4 regions of the Paraclostridium sp. AKS73 genome follow, and region 4 is predicted to be linked to each of the others. Evidence: riboswitches for the same ligand, from Rfam matches in the RefSeq annotation. Region 4 holds a riboswitch; each other region holds the start of a gene.
What was found. A riboswitch is a leader RNA that binds a small molecule or an ion and turns the genes downstream of it on or off. The one in region 4 is predicted to bind cobalamin.
Positions count from the first base shown of each region.

Region 1: another riboswitch for cobalamin. It lies ahead of LEQ07_RS16380 (cobyric acid synthase); the one in region 4 lies ahead of LEQ07_RS12805 (ATP:cob(I)alamin adenosyltransferase).
Region 2: another riboswitch for cobalamin. It lies ahead of LEQ07_RS17605 (ABC transporter substrate-binding protein); the one in region 4 lies ahead of LEQ07_RS12805 (ATP:cob(I)alamin adenosyltransferase).
Region 3: another riboswitch for cobalamin. It lies ahead of cobT (nicotinate-nucleotide--dimethylbenzimidazole phosphoribosyltransferase); the one in region 4 lies ahead of LEQ07_RS12805 (ATP:cob(I)alamin adenosyltransferase).

Region 1 covers NZ_JAIXHU010000039.1:19,618-22,980, reverse strand. Annotated here, with positions in the region: gene cobS (adenosylcobinamide-GDP ribazoletransferase) at 1-548, shown strand, start outside; gene LEQ07_RS16385 (histidine phosphatase family protein) at 560-1,165, shown strand; cobalamin riboswitch at 1,198-1,375, shown strand; gene LEQ07_RS16380 (cobyric acid synthase) at 1,495-3,006, shown strand; gene LEQ07_RS16375 (cobyrinate a,c-diamide synthase) at 3,015-3,363, shown strand, end outside.
Region 2 covers NZ_JAIXHU010000047.1:18,792-22,154, reverse strand. Annotated here, with positions in the region: partial or broken gene LEQ07_RS17610 (FecCD family ABC transporter permease) at 1-600, opposite strand, end outside; gene LEQ07_RS17605 (ABC transporter substrate-binding protein) at 706-1,725, opposite strand; cobalamin riboswitch at 1,742-1,919, opposite strand; gene deoD (purine-nucleoside phosphorylase) at 2,112-2,822, opposite strand; gene LEQ07_RS17595 (Na/Pi cotransporter family protein) at 3,159-3,363, opposite strand, start outside.
Region 3 covers NZ_JAIXHU010000039.1:23,854-27,216, reverse strand. Annotated here, with positions in the region: gene LEQ07_RS16410 (ABC transporter permease) at 1-768, shown strand, start outside; gene LEQ07_RS16405 (ABC transporter ATP-binding protein) at 835-1,515, shown strand; cobalamin riboswitch at 2,108-2,283, shown strand; gene cobT (nicotinate-nucleotide--dimethylbenzimidazole phosphoribosyltransferase) at 2,390-3,363, shown strand, end outside.
Region 4 covers NZ_JAIXHU010000023.1:47,310-50,672, forward strand. Annotated here, with positions in the region: gene LEQ07_RS12795 (FecCD family ABC transporter permease) at 1-433, opposite strand, end outside; gene LEQ07_RS12800 (ABC transporter substrate-binding protein) at 411-1,328, opposite strand; gene LEQ07_RS12805 (ATP:cob(I)alamin adenosyltransferase) at 1,340-1,849, opposite strand; cobalamin riboswitch at 2,094-2,266, opposite strand; gene LEQ07_RS12810 (hypothetical protein) at 2,340-3,053, opposite strand; gene LEQ07_RS12815 (hypothetical protein) at 3,053-3,363, opposite strand, start outside.

The sequences.
Region 1 (3,363 bases), on a different contig from region 4:
TGCATTTAGATGGAGTAGGGGATACATTTGATGGTATATATAGCTACAGAGATAAAGAAAAAATATTAGAAATAATGAAAGATTCAAGATTGGGAACTAATGCAATGTTATCAGTATTGTTTTTGATTCTTATGAAACTTGGGTTGGTGTATTCTATTGTAGAATCAGGAAATTTATATAACTTAATATTTATGCCTGTATTTGCAAGAATGGCTATTGTAATAGCTTCTTATAAAAGTGTAACACCAAGAAAAAATGGTATGGGGAATGTTTTTATAGGAAAGCCAACTTTAAATATGATTTTAATTGGTATAGCATATACAGCAATATTAGTAGCATTTATAGGTTCAGTATTATTTAATTTAGATGCAATAAGTATAATTAAAGTAATAGCATTTATACCAGTTATGATTATATTTACTAGATGTTTTGTTAAGTATATATATTCAAAAATAGATGGAATAACAGGAGATATACTTGGATGTACATCCGAACTTGTCGAGGTTGTATATTTAATTTTTATATATTTGACATTTGGATTAAAATAAGAGGTGAGATTATGTCAAAGCTTATATTAGTAAGACATGCTACAACAAAGGATAATATAGATGGAAACTTATCTGGACATATAGATAGTGAATTAAGTAATTTAGGTAAACAACAAATACTTAAGCTAAATAAATTCTTAGAAAAAGAAAATATTGATTGTATATATACAACTACATCTACTAGAACTAAGAATACGATAAAGGATATAGCTAAATCTAAAAACTTAGACATTGTTGAGAGTGAGAATCTTAGAGAAATTAGTTTTGGAGACTTTGAAGGAATGAATTTTGAATATATAAAAAATAATTTCCGAGAAGAATTTGAAAAAATAATTAAAAATGGATTTGAATATAAATATCCAAATGGGGAAAGTTTAGTAGATTCTTATAACAGAGTTTGCAAAGAAATAAATTATATATTGGATTGTAATAAAGATAAAACCATTTTGATATGCGCTCATGCAGGAACAATAAGAAATATCATTTCTTATTTAATTGGAAATACACATGAGTATCACTGGAATTTTAAAATAGATAATGCATCAGTTAGTATTATAGACATAGTAGATGGATTTTCTGTAATTCATACACTAAATAATACTTTATATTTAACATAAATACATACACAAACATATATAAAAAACATCATAAAAATAGACATAAATTAGGTTCTTCATTAAAGATTAATAGGGAAAAAGGTTAGAATCCTTTGCAGCCCCCGCTACTGTAATGCTGACGAAACTATTAGACACCACTGTGATTTTACGGGAAGGAATAGGACTAGGATGAAGCTGAGTCAGGAGACCTGCCTAGTTTATGGAAATAAAGTCTTCGGGGTGAAGGATTTTAAAATTGGTTAAGTATATACTTTTTAAGATCTATCCATTCTGGATAGGTCTTTTTTTGCAATAAAAAAACAATACAAATTGGAAAGGAAACTTTTATTATGAGTAAATCATTAATGTTTTTAGGAACAGCTTCTAATGTAGGTAAAAGTACTTTAGCAGCTGGATTATGTAGAATACTAAAACAAGATGGATATAGTGTAGCACCTTTTAAATCTCAAAACATGGCATTAAATTCATACATAACAAAAGATGGATTAGAAATGGGGAGAGCACAAGTTACTCAGGCTGAGGCAGCTGGAATTGAACCTGATGTTAGAATGAATCCAATTTTATTAAAACCATCAGGGAAAAATAGATGTCAGGTAATAGTAAATGGAAAGGTTCTTGATAACGTAAGTTCTAGCATATATCACGATTATAAAGAAGACCTTGCCTTAATGCTAAAACAAACTTATAAAGACTTGAGCGATGAGTACGATGTAATTGTTCTAGAAGGAGCAGGAAGTTGTGCAGAAATTAATTTAAAAGATAGAGATATTGCTAATATGGGAATGGCAGAAATTGCAGATGCACCTGTAGTATTAGTTGCTGATATAGATAGAGGGGGAGTGTTTGCATCTATAGCTGGAACAATGATTTTATTAGAAGAAAAAGAACGAGAAAGAGTTAAAGGTGTTATCATTAATAAATTTAGAGGGACTGTAGAACTTTTACAATCGGGAATCGATATGCTAGAAGATATTATAAAAGTTCCTGTCCTAGGAGTAGTTCCATATAGTGATTTAAACATAGAAGATGAAGACAGTGTAACAGATAGATTTAAAAAACAATTTAAAAAGAATGATGTGAATATAGAGATAATAAGAACACCGTACATGTCAAATTTTACAGATATGCATATGCTAGAGATACAAGAAGATGTAAGTATTAGATACATAGAAAAAGGGGAGTCTTTATCAGACCCAGATATGGTCATAATACCGGGAAGTAAAAATACAATAGAGGATTTAATTTATATAAGAGAGAGCGGATTAGAAAAGCAAATAAAAGATTTACAAAAACAAGGTAAATTAATATTTGGAATTTGTGGAGGGTATCAACTTTTAGGTAATAAATTATATGACCCGGAAGGTATAGAGGGATCTATAAAAGAGATTGATGGAATGGGACTTTTAGATATAGAAACTAAATTTGAAAAAGAAAAAGTTACAACTCAAGTTGAAGCTATTATAAATAAAGATTTAAATGGATACTTAAATTCATTAAGTGATATTAGTGTAAAGGGATATGAAATACATATGGGTGAAACAGATATAAAAGGAAAATCACTACTGACAATAACTAAAAAGTTAGAAGATAATGTTTCATATCAAGAGGGATGTATAAATGAAGAAGGAAATGTAGTTGGAACTTACATTCACGGTATTTTTGATGATGATAGTTTTACAAGAGAAATATTAAATTCAATAAGGAAGAGCAAAGGATTAGAAGAAAATCAAAGTTCTATAACTTCGTTTGAAGAATTTAAAAATAAAGAGTATGACAAGTTAGCAAAAATACTAAGAGAATGTTTAGATATGGAAAAAATATATGAGATTATAAATGGTTAGGTGATAATATGAAAAAAATATTGATAGCAGGAACAAATAGCGGAGTTGGAAAAACTACTATTTCACTGGGAATAATGCAAGCGCTAACTAAAAGAGGCTTAAAAGTTCAACCGTATAAAGTAGGACCAGATTATATAGATCCATCGTATCACACATTCATAACTGGGAGAGACTCAAGAAATTTAGATTCATATATGTTGGAAGATGAAAAAATTAAATATATAGTAAATGAAGCATCAAAGGAAGCTGATATATCGGTAATAGAGGGGGTTATGGGATTGTATGATGGATTTGGTATAGAATTAGATGCATGTACAAGTTCATATACTTCTAAATTACTAAAGGCCCCAGTTATAT
Region 2 (3,363 bases), on a different contig from region 4:
AAGTATAAATACTATTTCTTCCCATTCAGCTCCAGCTAAACTCCCCATAAGCCAGAATGTTATATTTTTCATTCCTTCTGCATCATTTTTTATATAAACTATAAAACTTGAAAATGCACTACAAACAGAACTCAAAGCCATCCCCGCTAATAATAGTTTTGTAGAGTTAGATCTTGATCCTGTGTTTGAAATCATTAAAACTAACATCGAAACTAAAAATGCACCAAAGAATGCAAATATTCCTATTGAGTTTTGTCCTAATAAAGTTGTAAATCCTAACATTATAGCTATTGTAGCCCCTAAGGATGCTCCAGATGATACACCAAGTATATAAGGGTCTGCTAGAGGATTTTTTACTATAGCTTGCATTACAACTCCACATACAGACAGTCCTATTCCTACACATAAAGCTAAAATTATTCTAGGTAGCCTAATAAACCACACTACATCATGGATAGCTCCATTAGATAAAGTATTTTCATTTCCTATACTAAATAGTTTATACCCTATTATTTGATATACTTGCTTTATACTGATGTCACTTGAACCTATTGTTACAGCAAATAAAATAGACAAAATTAAAGCAATAATAAGACCCATAATAACTAATATATATAAAGGCTTTGTTTTCACAAAGCCCTTCTCTTCATTATTTTCATATTTTCTTAAGCTTTTCATTGATTGCATATGTCCATGTCCCTCTTTCTACTTACTTGGATAAATTCCATTTGCAAAAGTTTCTATTCCATCTATAGTTCTTACTCCACTACAATACATTTGTCCTAGTTCTATTGGATAAACTCTATTATTTTTAACTGCATTTAAACTTTGTAATGCTTTGTCATTCATAACTAAGTTTTTAGTTTCTTCAGATTTTTTACTATCATCATCTCTATTCATATATACTACAAATATACTGTCTGGATTTAATTTTACTAAATCTTCTTTACTTAGTGAGTTGCCATCTTCATTTAATAATTTTGCACCTAGTTTAGTTACCATATCTCCACCTAAAGTGCTTTTCCCATATCCACTAATTTTATCATCTAAAAATTCAACTATTAAAGTAGTTTGTTGCTTTTTGCCTTTTTCAGACTCTACAACTTCATTTACTTTTTTATTTATATTATCAACTATCTTTTTAGCTTTATCTTCAACGTTAAATATTTTACCTATATTTAATATATCTTCACATTCATTTTTAATAGTCTTATGCTCTACTGCTCCACTATTTAATGCCATGTATGTATTTGTACCTTTGTCTTGCCAAAAGTCTACTGTTCCTAAAGTTTTATCTGTAAACAAAGAATCCCATCCCACTATAAGGTCTGGTTGTAACATCATAGTATTTTCTTTAGAAGGTGTAAATTCATCTAAATACTTAACCTTTTTAAAGGCTTCTTGATATTCATCTTTAACCTTATGATCTAACCCGGCTGCAGCAACTATATTATCTTCTAACCCTAGTGCTAGCATAGTTTCTATAGAGTCTTGATAAACTGCCAGCGCCTTTTTAGGTTTTTCTTTTATAGTAACCTTTATTTCTTCTTTGTTACTATTATGCGTAGTAATAGTTACTGGATAGTAATCATCCTTTGTTTCATTTGTTTTTTCTACCTTTATTGTAGTAGTGTCTTCAGTTTTAATTTGAGTTTTACTGCACCCTACAAAGCTTAGCCCTATAACTAAGCTAAGCAAACTTAATTTGATTTTTGATATTTTCATTTTGTCTCTCCCTCCGAAAGTTGGTTTTATCTAGGCAGGTCTCCTGACTTATACATCATCCTAATCTTTACCTTCCCAAAGAAATTCTTCAGTGGCTAAAAAAAGACTCGTCCGTAATTACAGTAGCGGGGGCTGTTGATGATTTCCACATCATTCCCTATTAATTAATAAAAACCTAGTATTTATATTTATAATGTTACCATAATCCGATTCATTTTTCTATAAATTGCAAAATTTCGACATCTTATTTTTTAATCTATATCAATTTCTTACTTTACTTGCATTATTTAATTAGACCTTTAAGTGTAAAAACCATTAATATTTAAGTTTTTTAACATAAAAAAAACTCGCTTTCACAGTTTATACTATAAAGGCGAGTTTTTATATTAAGCTAATTCTAAAGCTATATTCATCATTCTTGTAAATGCAGTTTGTCTTTCCATAGCAGTAGTTGCTTCTCCTTTGAAAGGACAATCAGAAATTGTTAATATACAAAGAGCATTAACTCCAGCTCTTGCAGCGTTCATATAAAGTGCAGCTGATTCCATTTCTACAGCTAACACTCCCATTTTAGTCCATTTTGCTAAAGAATCTAATCCTTCATCTCCATAGAATACATCACTGCATAGTATGTTTCCAACTTTAGGCTCAACGCCTTGACTTTTTGCAACATCTACAGCTTTGCTAAGTAACTCATAGCTTGCTACTGGTGCAAATGTCCCTGGTAAGTTGTATTGAGATGCATAATTAGAATCTGTACAAGAACCCATACCTATTACTATATCATGCATTTTTAAATCTTCATGTAAAGCTCCTGCAGAACCTATTCTTATAAGATTTTTAACTCCATAAAAATGTATTAATTCATATGTATATATTCCTATTGATGGACATCCCATACCTGTACCTTGTACTGATATTTTTTTGCCATTATAGTATCCAGTGTAACCATTCATACCTCTTACAGTGTTGTATTGAACAACGTCTTCTAAGAAAGTTTCTGCTATAAATTTAGCTCTTAAAGGATCTCCTGGTAATAATACTGTTTCTGCTATATCTCCTAATTTACCGCTATTGTGTGGTGTTGGTGCTCCCATTGCCATAATTTCATTCTCCTTTAACTATCATTAATATTATTTAAACTTAATTATAATCTTATTTAATATCAATAATTATATATACAACTTAAAATTTAAATACTATTTCTTATAACATATATGTACTTGTATATATTGATATCTTATTTAGTCTACACTCTTTATCTTTTAGCATACACTATATTATATGTATATATTACAATTTTTTATTCACTAGTACAATACTTTCTGCCAATTTTTATAATTTTTAAAATTTAATTACATTTATAGTTTAATTAACATAAAAGCTTTATCAATTTTAATATATCGATAAAGCTTTTTATTTAAAGTTTTATATTATGCAAATTTCTTATTACTAGATTTTATAACCTGTTGAGCGATATTAGCAGAATGATCCGATACTCTTTCTAGATTACTAATTAAATCTAAGAATATAACTCCAGAATCTACACTGCAAGAACTTGCATTTAATCTTCTCATATGATTTGCTCTACAGCTTTTTTCCATCATATCAACTTGTTCTTCCATTTTTATTACTCTA
Region 3 (3,363 bases), on a different contig from region 4:
AAAAATTTAAAAATAGGAGATATATTTGAGTTTAAAGTACTAAACAAAAAAGATAATAAAGAATTTGGTTACAAAACATATAAATGTAGAGTTAATGCTATACTAGATCAATCATTCCAATATAATAACGGAATGCAAAATTACGCTGTAAATATGGGTATATACATGAATTTAGAATCATTCAAGAATATAACAAATGACACTTATATACAGGAAGTAAACTTTAATATAGATGGGGAGGGTAATAAACAAGCAGATAAATTAGTAGATAATATAAATAAAAAGTATAATTCCTTGAATATTATTACTCCAAATAACAAATATAAAAGTTCAACTGACTCAAATAGTTACTTAAAGTCTAGGTTGATGATAGGGTCTATACTATTGATAGCTGCATTATTTAATATATATACAACAGTTAGTATAAATATTAATAACAATATAAGAGAGTTTTCTATATTAAGGGCTATAGGGCTTAAAAAGAAATATTTAAAAAAGTTAGTTATATATGAAGCTTTAGTTTATAGCCTTATAGGTGGTGTATTAGCGGGGGTTGCAGTTTCAATAGATGAGCTTATATTTTTCACCAAAAGTAAACAAATACATGCAAAATTAGGACATAATTTGAACATGAGTGATATATACATACCTCCAAAAGAGGTTCTTATATTTATGTCAATAACAATTTTATTTGCTTTTTTAATAGGGTATTTCAAGTCAAAGTTAATAGACAATATAGATATAAGTGAGGGTATAAATAAATACTAAAATAATTTATATTTTTAATAAGTCTGTATATAGACAAACTATAATAAAATAAGGAATTGATAATATATGAAAAAAAGTATAAAAACAAAAGATTTAAAAAAGATATATGGAAAAGGAGATAGCGTGGTAAACGCTGTTGATGGTATTACTTTAGAAATAGAAAGTGGTAAGTTTACTGCTATTGTTGGAGAAAGTGGAAGTGGTAAAAGTACCTTGCTTCATTGTATGGCAGGATTGGACAAACCTACATCAGGAAATGTATATTTAGGAGATCAGGATATATATACATTAAATGATGATAAATTATCTACAATTAGGGTACAAGAATACGGATTTGTTTTCCAAAGTTTTAACCTAATACCAGTTATTAATGTATATGAAAATATAATTTTACCAATATCTCTTGACTCAAAACCAGTAGATAAAAAGTATATTGATAGTATTATCGAAAGATTAGGATTAAAAGATCAAATAAAGAAATTTCCAAATGAGCTATCGGGGGGACAACAACAAAGGGTTGCAATAGCAAGGGCTTTATCAAATCAACCATCTATAATATTTGCAGATGAACCCACTGGAAATTTAGATAGTAAAACTAGTGACGAAGTTATGGATATATTAAAGAGATGTGTTAAACAATTTAATCAGACTTTAGTTATGATAACTCATGATGAAAAAATAGCAAAAATGGCAGATATAATGATTACTATAAGTGATGGTAAATTAATAGAAATAAGGCAAGGTTAAAAGGAAATATGAGTATAGGGGAACTTATTGCATTTCAATAATATACAGGAATTTTAATTGGTCCGTGTATAGGTTGAAGCAACATCAGCACTAGATAATATATCTCAAAAGTTTATATTAGAAAATATAAGTGAATTATTAAAAAATAAAAATGTTATAGTTATAGCACATAGATTATCTGCAATAATGAATAATGATAAAATCTATGTCTTAAATAAAGGACAGGTTGTTGAGTCAGGATCACATAGATAAGTTAATTTAATAAAAAGGTGTATATTATAATATATTCCAAAGTGCTCTACCTAATTAATCATTTTTATGGTATTATTATATATACTCAATAGATAAGTAAATAATTACAATGGAAAAAATTAAAGGATTTATGTACACTAATGTAGAATTAGTTGTATGTGGGGAGATTTTTTACGCTTAAGGAAATTTTACTTAACAAATGTTTGTAGATAACTTATACAACGTAGTGATACAAATATTTTGGTGAAAGTAAAAAATGACATTTTGAGCAACGGACGGAGTCGTTGGCGACATGAGTGAAGCGAATTTTTTATACATAATATCAATAAAACAAAATTAAATAACTTAAATATATATAGGTTCTTACATTTAAGATTAATAGGGAAAGAGGTGTAATCCCTCTACAGTCCCCGCTACTGTGATGCAGACGAACTCTATTTACCACTGTTAAAATTACGGGAAGGTTAGAGCAAGGAAGAAGCTAAGTCAGGAGACCTGCCTAGTATATTATATAACTAGGTTCTCGGGGTGAAGAATTTAAATCTTAAAATATTTTTATGACATATTTAAAGACTTAACTCTTGAGTTAAGTCTTTTTTTATTGTAATTTAAGGAGGTAGTCATGAAAACTTTAGAACAGACGATAAACAACATAAAGCCATTAAGTGAATTACATATGAATGCAGCGAAAGATAGATTAGATAAATTAATTAAACCTGTGGGGAGCTTAGGAAAATTAGAAGATATATGTATACAAATAGCAGGAATAACTGAAAAAAAATATTTTGATACAGATAAAAAAATAGTGATTGCTTTTGCAGGAGATCATGGAGTATATGAAGAAGGTGTAGCACCAGACCCTCAGAAAATAACGAGACTTCAATTTCCGAACTTTACTAAAGGGGTATGTGGAGTAGGAGCTATATCTAAATTTGTAAATTCTGATGTTGTTGCAATTGACTTAGGAATAAATACAGATGAAAAATTAGATGGAGTTATAGATTATAAGATTAGAAAAGGAACTTCTAATATGGCAAAAGGTCCGGCTATGACTAGGGAAGAAGCTATTAGATGTTTAGAAATAGGTATAAAAGTAGCAAATGAGAGTATAGAAAAAGGATATAACCTTATAGGAATAGGAGAAATGGGAATTTGTAATACTACTCCAAGTAGCGCTATAGTTTCTGTTATAGCTGATTGTGATCCTATAGATGTTACGGGAATAGGAGCAGGACTTAAAAAAGATAGAGTAGCTCATAAAGCTAACACGATAAGAAAAGCAATTGAATTAAATAAACCAGATAAATTAGATGGAGTTGATATATTATCTAAAGTTGGAGGTTTTGAAATAGGGGGAATGGCAGGCGTGATTTTAGCTTGTGCGGCTAATAGAACTCCAATAGTTATTGATGGATTTATATCATATGCAGCAGCTTTAATAGCATACACTATAAATCCTATGGTTAAAGAGTACATGATAGCATCACATACATCAGCAGAAGCAGGGGCAGCTAAGGCTTTAGAAATATTAAAGTTAAATCCTATGCTTAATATGGATATGAGATTAGGTGAAGGAAGTGGTTCAGCATTAGCCTT
Region 4 (3,363 bases):
CTCCATATACAGTTATTAACCCAAATAAAAAACCTATTAATGGCAATGTCAATTGCCCGAGAAATGGTATAGATATTCCAAGAACGATAACTAATCCAGCTCCTAAAGAGGCTCCTGATGATACTCCTAGCGTGTACGGGGATGCCAATTCATTTTTAAGTATTGACTGGACTACCGATCCACTAACCGCCAAACATCCTCCAACCATAAAAGCTAATAATACTCTCGGTATCCTAAGGGCCCATATTATAGATATATCTTTTGGATCTATCCCTTCTCTTAATGGTAAATTTATAACCTTATTTAAAATTATATTCATAGTATCCAATATATGAATATTGGAACTTCCTATGGAAGTTCCAATACTAATTATAAAAAATACTAGCGGTATTGATAAAATCGCTAAAGTTTTATTTTTGTTTTGCGTACGCATCTGGATTTATATACTCTGCCATTTGTTTTAGCGCTTTTACTACATTTTGAGATGGTCTTGATGACGCGTTTGTATCAATTAAGTATACTTGTCCGTTTTTCACTGCATTTACATTTTTCCAACCTTCGCGTCCTTTTATATCTTTTACTGCATCTTGAACGTAATTTACATTAGTTAATATTACATCTGGATTTTTTTCTATAACTGATTCCTCACTAGGTGATATCCAAGCTTTTTGATCAGCGAATATATTTTCTCCACCTACTAACTCTATCATCTCATTTAAAAATGTTCCATTTCCAAAGCTATATAGATTTGGTGCTGGCCCAATTTCAAAGTAAACTTTCTTTTTATCCTTTATTGTTTTTCCTATTTTAGCTATTTCATTAACTTGAGATTTCATATTGTCTACAATCTCTTGTCCTTTTTCTTTCGTACCAGTTATATCAGCTATAAACATGATATCATCGTATATACCTTGTATACTATCACTACTTGGTATATATGCAACACTTATACCAGACTCTTTAGCTACTTTAAATGGATCTTCACTATTTCCAGTTTTATTGTGTCCTGATGCTATAATCATATCTGGCTCTAAAGATACTATAGCCTCTGCATCCGGATTTGCAAAATCTATTAATTTTATATCTTTAGGTAATCCAGGTATGTCAGCTGAATATTTATCAACAGCTACTAATTTATCTGCAAGTCCTAATTCAACTAACACTTCTGTATTAGATGGAGCTGTTGATATTATTCTTTCTAATTTTTTAGGAACTGTAAAATCATTTCCTTCTCTATCTTTTACTACTGTTTCTTTTTGACCGCATCCAGCGACTGCAAGCATAACCACTAAAATAGTAGTTATTAATGTTAAAATTCTTTTTTTCATTTTCATTCTCCTTACTTATAATTTTTACTTATAAATTCAGTTTCTTGTATTCCTTCATCTTTATTAAGCTTTATAGCTAGAACAAAAAAATACCCAGACAATAGATTCGCAAAATCAAATAATAATTCATCTACATCATTTCCATTTTCTTTATATCTATGTAATAATCTTACTAATGCTTTGCATTTTGTCCTTATAATATGTGCATAACTACCACAGACTCCGCCTTGAGGCAAAACAAACTTCTCAAAAATACCTTTTATTTCATCTTGATAGAATACGGTTCTAGATTCTAACCATTTTAACTCATCATTTGTTAAGCTTACAAATGTTCTAAGCGATGCATTCATGTGATATACAAGTTCATTTATCTTACTTAATTCTTTTTTTAAATTTTCATCTTGAACAAAAGCCCTTAATAGTCCTATTGTACTTGATATCTCATCTGTAAATATTTCATAATCGCATCTTAAATCATCTGATTTATCATATAAAAATGGATACGCTAAATATTTTGACATTTTTTCATTCCTTTCGTGTTGATTTTACATAACAATGATATAATTCTATTTTTTTATCTAATTCCTTTTATTGAGATTTATTTGTAAAATAAATAATTTTCAATAAATTAATTATAAAAGCTTAATTAAAGTATACGTCTTATACAATTTTACACTCATAGTTTTTCAATTTAAAAAGACATACTCAGAGAGTATGCCTTAATCTATTCGTGTATAATCGCCTTTATCCAACCCTCAGAAGATAATTAGCCTTTAAGCATTGGCAGGTATCCCGGCTCAGCTTCATTCTACTCTCAATCCTTCCCAATTTCTCAGTGGATACTTAGATTTCGTCAGCTTTACGGTTACTGGGGTAGCTTAGAATTTTCATCTAATTCCCTATTAAGTCTATTGACACCTAATACTTACTATTTAATTGTTATATAATCCATTATACAACAATATAAAACAATGTTCATTATATATTTTCTAATTTGGTAAAATAAAATTTCTATCTATTTTTTCTACTTCTTATAAAGTCTATTATAATGTATAATACAATTAATACAGTTACAATCATAACTATATCCATTATCATAGGGCTAATTCCCATTCTATAACCCATATATCTAAATGGATTATATCCTCCAAAACCAAAAAAGCCTCGCCCATATGCTTGTGGTATATATGTTCTTCTACTAGAGCTACCTCCATAGTCATCATCATAATCATTCTTTTTATTTTTAGAATTTGTATTGTCATTAGCATTTGATTTTGAATTTGTATTTGGTTTAGTACTAAAACTTCCCGAATCAGGCTTTGTTGTGCTTGATTTTGGATTTGTCGTATTATTATTTGAATTATTTCCAGTACTTCCTTCATTTATTGTTGTATCAGGCTTTGGTTTAGTGCTAAAACTTCCTGAATCTGGTTTTGTTGTACTTGATTTTGGCTTTGTATAACTACTGCTTGGTTTGCTAGTGCTAGAACTTGGTTTAAAGCTACTTGAACTCGGCTTAAAGCTACTTGAGCTCGATTTAAAACTGCTACTTGATCGACTTGAGCTATGTGAGGATCTTCCTTTCGCCACTTGGTATTCAACATTTGAAGTTTCATTTTTATTTGAAGTTGCATATGACTTTTCTATTGAAAAAGTAAATGCACAAGTTATAGCAAATATAAATACAGTTAAAAAAAGAGTTATATTCCTTTTTAATTTGTTCATTATACATTTAACCCCATTTCTATGAACTTATTATATAATCTATCTAAATTTGATGTATCTTCTCCATCTATTACTGAATCATAGCTTTCTTCCCCTTTAAACTTAAAATACTCTAATAGTTGTTGATTGTCTTTATCTTTACTATCTACCAAATATACATATCTACTTAATGATTGATCTTGTATTTCTATTAAGTATCCCTTAACATCAAACTTGAATTCTTCATCTCCATTATATAAAGTTACTATATCTGTAGATTTTGTAAATACAAATTTTTCCTTATCACAATCATACGTGTATTCTGATTCCC